DNA from 2 places in the Halalkalibacterium halodurans genome. Region 2 is predicted to be linked to the other one. Evidence: predicted binding sites of a transcription regulator. Region 2 holds the regulator's gene; the other holds the start of a gene.

Region 1 (4,215 bases), 750 kb from region 2:
CTTGACCGCTTCCTTCATACGGGCGATACACGCTCGTCCTAACTCGCGCTTCACCCAAGTAAAGGCATCACTATCTCCTGGAACGACAATCGCTTCTTTTACACCTAGACGTGACCTTAAATTCGCTTCTAGATCGCGTAAACCGAGCAGCTCCTTCATCACCCCTTCTAGCTGTTCATAGAGCTTCTCGCCTTCCGCTGTCACATACATGCCCGTCGGTGCAAACATGAGTAACCCTTGATCCTTCAGAAACGTTACTTCCCCGCGTAACACTCGCTCAGAAATCGCTAAACTTGAAGATAAGCTTCGCCGGCCAATCGGTTGCATGAGTCGTATGTATTGCAAGATTCGATAGCGCTTGATCATGATGTCTAGAACGTCTGGCGCTAGCTTACGTTGGATGTCAATTAGTTGATCCATAACAACAAACTCTCCTTTGTACGCAAACCCAACCTATCCGGGACGTTTTTTGACCCTCATAGACATTTTACGTCCCGATTAAGCCAAAAAATAAAGACCATATCCTTATCTTCATTTTTATTCTATCAAGGATACGGTCACTTCACAAGCGATATTAGTTTATTTTTTCAAGAAACCACGTTTTCACTTTTTGTTCGTCAATCATTCCGTAATCAACCTGTTCACCGTTAATGGCCACGACAGGGATCATAAGCTGATATTTTTCAAGCAATTCATCATCTTCGTAAATATCAACAACTTCTAGATCAAACGAAAATTCGTCTTTTAATCGTTTCATTTTAGCTAGCCCTTTATCACATAAAGGGCACTGCTCCTTTGAATAGAACGTCACCTTCAACATTATCGCTATCCTCTCTATCCATAACGTTTTCGCTTTGTGGACGATGGGATCCCAAGCTCATCACGGTATTTTGCGATCACTCGTCTTGAAGCCTCAACGTTGTATTGATCCTTTAAAAGATGGGCAATCTTTTGGTCTGATAATGGCTTCGCTTTGTTCTCCTCTTCAACTAGTTTTCGAACAAGCTTCTTCACTGAGTCACTAGAAGGCCCCTTTTCACCAAACCGACTCGAAATCGACGAGACGAAAAAGCTTTTTAATTCCAGAAGCCCTCGTGGTGTTTGCGCATACTTATTGGTCGTTGCTCGGCTGACCGTAGACTCATGGACGCCAATTTCTTCTGCCACCTCACGCAAGGTGAGCGGCTGAAGAGCACCTTCTTTCTCTTCAAAGAACGCTCGCTGCTTACGCAAGATCGCTTCTGTTACCTTTAAAAGCGTCTGCTGGCGCTGCTGAATGCTTTTCACGAGCCATTGCATCTGATGATACTTTTCCTTCGCATATTGCGCCGCTTCCCCTTCTCCATCCGTTAACAACGTCTGGTATTGCCGGTTCAGCGTAATTTTCGGTAAATAGTCATCCTGCAATAAAATCGTTAGCTCACCTTCAACCCAATCGATCGTCACATCTGGAACAAGGTAGTTTGTCGGCTCTCCCCCTATTTGACTGCCCGGTCTCGGGTCAAGCTGCTGAATGCAATCATACACACGCTGCACATCTGCTAATGAAATTTGTAAGTCATCAGCAATCATCTTCCACCTTTTCTCCGCTAATAGTTCCATATAATGTTCGACGATCGTCTCAGCCAATGGGTCTCGCTGCTTTTTCCGTTGAAGTTGAAGCAGAAGGCATTCTTGAAGAGACCTAGCTCCGATCCCAGCAGGCTCTAAATGTTGTAAATGATACAGTGTTTTTTCCGCCTCTTGATCGGTTAGACCAAGATCCGCTTGAAGGCTATGAAGACTTCTCGATAAATAGCCGTCATCACGCAAACTATAAATAAAATAACAAAGCCATTCAAACTCATTTTTATTTAAAGGCAAATCTCTCGCTTGTTGAATTAAATAGTCACTTAAATTCAGTCGTTCAACATGTAAATAGTCAAAAGGAGATGATTGGCTCCAATCTAATGTCCCTTCTCCTTCTGGGCGCTCTTCCCTCATCATTCTGATATGTTCAGATAGGACACGATCTGACCGATCTTTTAGCTCGATTAACGGGTTTTCAAGAGCTTGTTCCTCAATAAACGCTGCCAAGTCTACTGTTGAATATTGTAATAAGGAGATCGCCTGACGTAATTCATTTGTCATGACAAGACTTGTCGTCTGCTGTTGGAAAAGACCAAATTCCATGTCGATCCTCCTCACTTGTTTTCATCATAGCATATAAACGTCTAACCGCTGACGATTGTAAGCGCTTACGGTAAAATTTATTTTGGCAGATCTTTTAACACTCTACTACATATTATACATGAGGATCGAGATCATGCACTAATAGAAAAACTTTACTTACCTTCAACTTGTCCTGAATAAATGTTTAATTCATTTCAAAAAAGGTAACGATGGTAAGCAGGGATTTATCCGAAGGAAGGTGAATATGAATTTATCCAGGTTAAGACTTTTCATTTGACCTTCTTTGACCTTTTAGGTAATATGTACATAGAAGCGATGAGTAAGGCTTCATCATCTGAGTTAAAAAAATAAAGGAGGCAGTATCTATGAATTTAATTCCTACTGTCATTGAACAAACAAACCGCGGCGAACGCGCGTATGACATTTATTCTCGACTACTGAAAGACCGGATTATTATGCTCGGTACTGCGATTGACGACAATGTAGCCAATTCCATTGTCGCCCAATTGCTGTTCTTACAAGCGGAAGACCCTGATAAAGATATCTCTCTTTATATTAACAGCCCAGGTGGCTCAATTACTGCGGGAATGGCAATCTACGACACGATGCAGTACATTAAACCAAACGTCTCAACCATTTGCATCGGGATGGCCGCTTCAATGGGAGCCTTCTTACTTGCGGCTGGTGCAAAAGGGAAACGGTTTGCTTTACCTAACAGTGAAGTGATGATTCATCAACCGCTTGGCGGAACACGTGGGCAAGCATCCGATATCGAAATCCATACACGCCGAATTCTTGAAATGCGTGAAACATTGAATCGCATTTTAGCAGAGCGCACAGGCCAACCGCTTGAGCAAATCGCGAAGGATACTGACCGCGACAATTTCATGACAGCCGAAAAAGCTCGCGAGTATGGGCTCATCGACAAAGTGATTGAAACAACAAAATAAAAAGAGGCTGGGACAAAACCCGGTAAATAAAAAATAGAGAGGCACTCATCCCAATAAGTTTGGGTGGGTGTCTCTCTTTCCTTTTTATGCTCTGCTAAACTTTGTTGTTGATTTTCGCTACAGGATGCTCGCTTGCCTCGGGCATTGCCTCAGCTTCCTCGGGAAAACCGCCCTGCGGGATCTTCGCCGAATGCTTTTCCCGAAGGCGTCTCGCTCCTTTCGCTACAATCAACTAATTTGTTGAAACCTAAAGGACACCTTCTGGTAAAATTAAAGTAACCACACAATAACTTACCGGGGGTGTCCTTATGTTTAAATATTATAACATGGATCAAGTGATTTTGCCGTTAGATTTAGAAGTAAAGCTTCAGGAAAAGGATATTGCCTACACTGTAAATGACCTCGTGGAACAGATTCCTGATGAAGCCTTCGCCAGTTTTTTGCGTGACACGGGCAGCCCTGCTTACCATCCACGAATGATGATGAAAGTGATTTTATGTGCTTACACACAATCTGTTTTCTCCGGAAGAAAAATGGAAGCATTACTCAAGGATAGTATTCGTATGATGTGGCTGGCTCAAGGATACGAACCGAGTTACCGTACCATCAATCGCTTTCGTGTCCACGAAGACGTAAAAGAACTACTACGTCAGTGCTTCGTCCAATTTCGTTGCCAGCTTGTGCAGGAAAAATTGATAGAGGAAGAAGCTATCTTTATTGACGGGACGAAGATCGAAGCGAACGCCAATAAATTTACGTTTGTTTGGCGCAAAGCGACGGAAAAATACAGTGCAGCTTTGGTGGAGAAATCCAATCAAATGTATGATGAATTGCTGGAAAAGGAAATTATTCCGGTAATAGAACGGGAAGATCAGGAAGAACTATCTCCTAAAGAACTCCACGAGGTCGTGCAAAAGCTTGACGAGAAAGTGGAGGAATTTGATAAAAAAATTAAAGAAAGTGCAGAAGTAGAGGAACGTAAACAACTACGTTCGGAACGCAAAAGATCGAAACAGTACCTCAAACAGTTCAAAGATTTTTTGGCCCGCAAACAAAAATACCAAAACGACATGTCCATATTCGGAGAGCGTAA
Region 2 (4,215 bases):
GATTATTTTTTGTTCGGCGACTCAACACTTGGATTACGCGCTCGATTTCTTTCGAGCGGCCGATGACTGGATCAAGCCCTTCCTCCCGAGCAATGGCTGTCAAGTCTCTTGCTAAACTATCAAGTGTTGGCGTATTGGCGTTCGCTGCTCCGCCTCCTTGCTGAGAAGAGCTACTTGTTTCGTTGCTTCCGAGCAACTGTAATACTTGTTGACGCGCTTTGTTCAAGCTCACCCCTAAGTTGTTTAATACCCGGGCAGCAACACCTTCGCCTTCACGAATTAAACCAAGTAAAATATGTTCAGTTCCAACATAGGAATGACCGAGCTTTCTCGCTTCATCCATAGATAGTTCAATGACTTTCTTGGCACGTGGCGTATAATGAATGGTTTTCGCACCATCCTGGCCTTTCCCAATTAGCGTCTCTACTTCTTTTTGTATTTTTTCCGGTCCAAGCCCTAACGCTTGTAGAGCTTTGGCGGCAATTCCTTCGCCTTCACGAATTAATCCAAGCAAAATATGTTCTGTGCCAATGTTGTTATGGCCTAGCCGAATGGCTTCTTCTTGCGCGAGTGCTAACACCTTTTGCGCACGTTCTGTAAAACGACCAAACATCATATCTATCCACCTCCGAAGTTAATTGGATTCGTCTTCTAGTTTGAGTCTTGCCCGAATCAATGCGGCCCGCCTTTCATCACGTTGATCTGCCGTAAGCACAGTGCCCGCATATTGCTGCAAAAACCCTGGTTGAGTTAAAATCATAAGTTCATTCAGGATGTTGCCGGAAACCCCTTTAAGTAAACCTAAATCAATTCCTAACCGAACATCGGAAAGCTTTTGCGTAGCTTCCTTTGATTCAATGATCCGGCTATGAGCCAAGATCCCATAGGAACGGTAGACTCGGTCTTCAAGCTGCAGTCTTGAGCTTTCAAGTAGCCGCTTCCGTGCCGCCCGCTCTTGTTGGATCAGCTGCATAACGACCCCTCGTAAATCCTCAACGATGTCTTCTTCTGATTTTCCTAACGTCATTTGGTTTGAAATTTGAAATAGGTTACCTAATGCTTCGCTACCTTCCCCGTAAATTCCTCTAACAACCAATCCCAGTTGATTAATTGCAGGTAAAATCCGATTAATTTGCTGGGTCATGACAAGGGCCGGTAAGTGCATCATGACGGAAGCCCGAAGTCCAGTTCCAACATTTGTTGGGCAGCTTGTAAGATAACCACGTTTTTCATCAAAGGCATAATCCACTTTCCCTTCGATCCAATCATCAATACCGCTTGCCAACACGAGAGCTTCGCTTAATTGAAATCCGGGAAATAGACATTGGATGCGTAAATGATCCTCTTCATTTATCATAATGCTGATGGACTCGTCTTCACTTAGCATCACCGCACCGTGCTTTGACTCTTCTGCTAGGTGAGGGCTAATTAAATGTTTTTCAACGAGCACCCTTTTTACATTGGGCTTCATATCATCCATGCATAAAAGCTCAAATCGGTTCGTATGATAAGAGCTTTCAGCTAAATGGTTTTTAACATGCTCTACAAGCTGCTTGGACTCTTCGATTGTGGCTAAGAGCGGAAAGCGGAATGACTGGAGATTCCGAGCTAAACGAATTCGACTGCTTAACACAATATCGGAATCGGGGCCATCTTTTTTCATCCACGGGCTAATGGCCTCACTTATAAAACGCTGTAAAGACATAACTACCCTTCCCCCCCACTGACTTTTCGTTCAAGTGAACGGATTTGATCGCGCACAAGGGCAGCTTCTTCAAACTCTTCTCGTTCAATGTGCTGTTTCAATGTTTCTTTTAGTGCACGAATTTGTCGTCTAATCTCTATTCCTCCACCGATTCGCTTCGGTACTTTTCCTCTATGAGCTACATTCCCGCTATGCACCCGCTTAAACACAGGGTCAAGCTTAGGGCTAAAGGTTTGATAGCAGGAAGCACAACCAAAGCGTCCTACTCTTGCAAATTGCTCGTACGTCATCCCACACTTTTCGCATGTAAGAGAACGTTTAATTGTTTGTTGTGCTTGTGGATCTTGCGGTTTAGGTTGTTCAAAGTCGAGTAGTCCAGATAGAAGCTGATGAATGGAAAAGCTATTGGAGCCCGGGAAATGCTCGCCTTTTTCCTTAGCGCATTGCTCACAAATGTGAAACTCTGTCTTTTCACCATTAATGATTTTGGTAAAATGAAGTGTGGCCGGGCGCTGTTGACATTCTTGACATTTCAATCAAACCACCCCTCTCATGTTGGTTTTATCGCTCATCTTTATATTTCAATGTTTCGATCATCGCTTTCAACAGATTGGCCCGTATTTCATCACGATGATTCACCGTCGTATGATAATGAGCCCGATCCATGACACTTAGCATCAGCCGTGTCTCTCGTTTGGAGATTACCCCTTCTTCAAACAGTCGGGAGATGATACCTTCTGCCCCTTGTTGACTAATACCCTTCCCTATTAACTGGGCTAATTGATCAAAGAGCGACAAGTTTTCATGGGGTTTTACTTTCATGATTCGGATGTATCCCCCTCCACCTCTTTTGCTCTCAACAAGATATCCTTTTTCAATGGTAAATCGGGTGCTGATTACATAATTTATTTGTGAAGGGACACATTGAAACTGTTCAGCTAGTTCACTTCGCTTAATTTCGATTAGCTCTTTTTCACTTTGCAATATAATGTTTTTTAAGTACTGCTCAATGATATCTGAGATATTCCTCATCCATAAAAGCCCCCCTTCTCCCCTTTCTTATGTTACGTTTTTCCAAATAATTTGTTCAATTGGATTGACTTTGACTATCTTTGACCTAATTTTATTATAATCCATATTGTCTCAGTGTCAATGAATTCACATCAGCTAGTATTGCCCTTTTTTTCACCGCTTCATTCTCCTAATGCAGAACAATCGTCATCTATGATTCGACTCCATTCGCTTATATTACAAGATTCCCTGAGTTTGTAGCTTCCTTTCTATCTAATGTATTGTTAACACTTCATTTCATCCATTTAGCGTAGCATTAAAAGGTCCCCTGTTGACGTTTGGGGGACTTTGCTTCCATTGGAGTTCTTAGTTTTAGTATGGTTGTTCACATACTAAAAAAGCATAACCCGACTGGATTGTGCTTTCTGCTTGGCAGCGTCCTTGGGCTCCCCCTTTCTCTCCTACGGGGGTCTTCTACCACACCGTTTCGCTCTGTCGTTTCTCACGATGTTTACGAAGAGAATGGGGTCGTCTCGCAGGGGGGACATGACGCTTTTCTTTGTCGCCTTTTTCATGGTGTGACCATCGGCTTTCCTTCGATGACTCTGCTCCTTCGGACCAACGCTCTTCAGCGCCTTTTCTACTTCAGATGACCGGCGCGCTTTTTTGTCAGCTACGCTCGTTCCCTCCTGTCACGTATGTTGGTATACGCTCAGTCCGTCTCTCCCTTGCTTCCGCAAATCTCTTGGTCCTCCTTGTAGAAACAATTTTACTTTTTGGGTTCTTAGTCAAATGTTGGGGTGGCATAGGAGGGCGAGCCCCTCTTATCCTACCCCGAATGTCTGATGTTTGAATTGATGATGCAAGAGAATACGGTTTCGCAAGCGATCATAACGCCGAAAACCAAAGGCATTTCTCTTAATCACCTTCGTTTGATTATTCAGTCCTTCAATAAAACCATTGTTTAAGCCAAACGCGAGGCTATTCAAGATCTCGGTCTGCCAGTTCTTCAGCGTCTGAATGGCTCGGTGGAACTCCTTTAACGGGCTCGCCTCCACTCTTCGGTAAAAGGCGTAGAGCCCTTGTTTCACCTCGCTCATTCGTCCTTCCCTTCCTTGCATCTTCGCTTCTTGATACCACTGACGAAAATGTTCTTTTAGCTCATACGCTTCCCTTAAATCAGGGGATAGCTCTAAGTACCGCTCCACCTTCTTCTTTTGCTTATCATCCAGTCCTTCTCTCTCTTTCTGAAACAGATGTTTGATCCGTTTACATCGTTTTCGATGATACGGATGGAACGCTTTTTGCACTCGGCGGCGAACCCCTTCCAGAGCCCAGTAGATGTAACGACAGAAATGGAACGGATCCCCAATGATGAGCGGGTGGCCTAAGGCCTTTTGAACAGCCGACTTGAAGGTATAACTAAGATCCATCACGACCGTTTTTACATGATGACCCTTCTCTTGAAGATATCGTTTAAGCGTATCGGCTTTACGATC

The links. Region 2 encodes CtsR, which represses protease genes until heat stress. Its sites were predicted from a motif close to ATGGTCAATAAAGGTCAAACA; they were not measured.
Region 1: the regulator CtsR is predicted to act here: its motif matches at 2,443-2,463, upstream of clpP (ATP-dependent Clp endopeptidase proteolytic subunit ClpP).

The regions. Positions count from the first base shown of each region.
Region 1 covers NZ_CP040441.1:3,698,962-3,703,176, forward strand. Annotated here, with positions in the region: gene FED51_RS18120 (sugar-binding domain-containing protein) at 1-420, opposite strand, end outside; gene FED51_RS18125 (glutaredoxin family protein) at 575-820, opposite strand; gene rpoN (RNA polymerase factor sigma-54) at 835-2,172, opposite strand; gene clpP (ATP-dependent Clp endopeptidase proteolytic subunit ClpP) at 2,538-3,122, shown strand; gene FED51_RS18140 (IS1182 family transposase) at 3,431-4,215, shown strand, end outside.
Region 2 covers NZ_CP040441.1:136,917-141,131, reverse strand. Annotated here, with positions in the region: gene clpC (ATP-dependent protease ATP-binding subunit ClpC) at 1-616, opposite strand, end outside; gene FED51_RS00680 (protein-arginine kinase McsB) at 635-1,705, opposite strand; gene FED51_RS00675 (protein-arginine kinase activator protein McsA) at 1,708-2,241, opposite strand; gene FED51_RS00670 (CtsR family transcriptional regulator) at 2,267-2,737, opposite strand; gene FED51_RS00665 (ISL3-like element IS651 family transposase) at 3,541-4,215, opposite strand, start outside.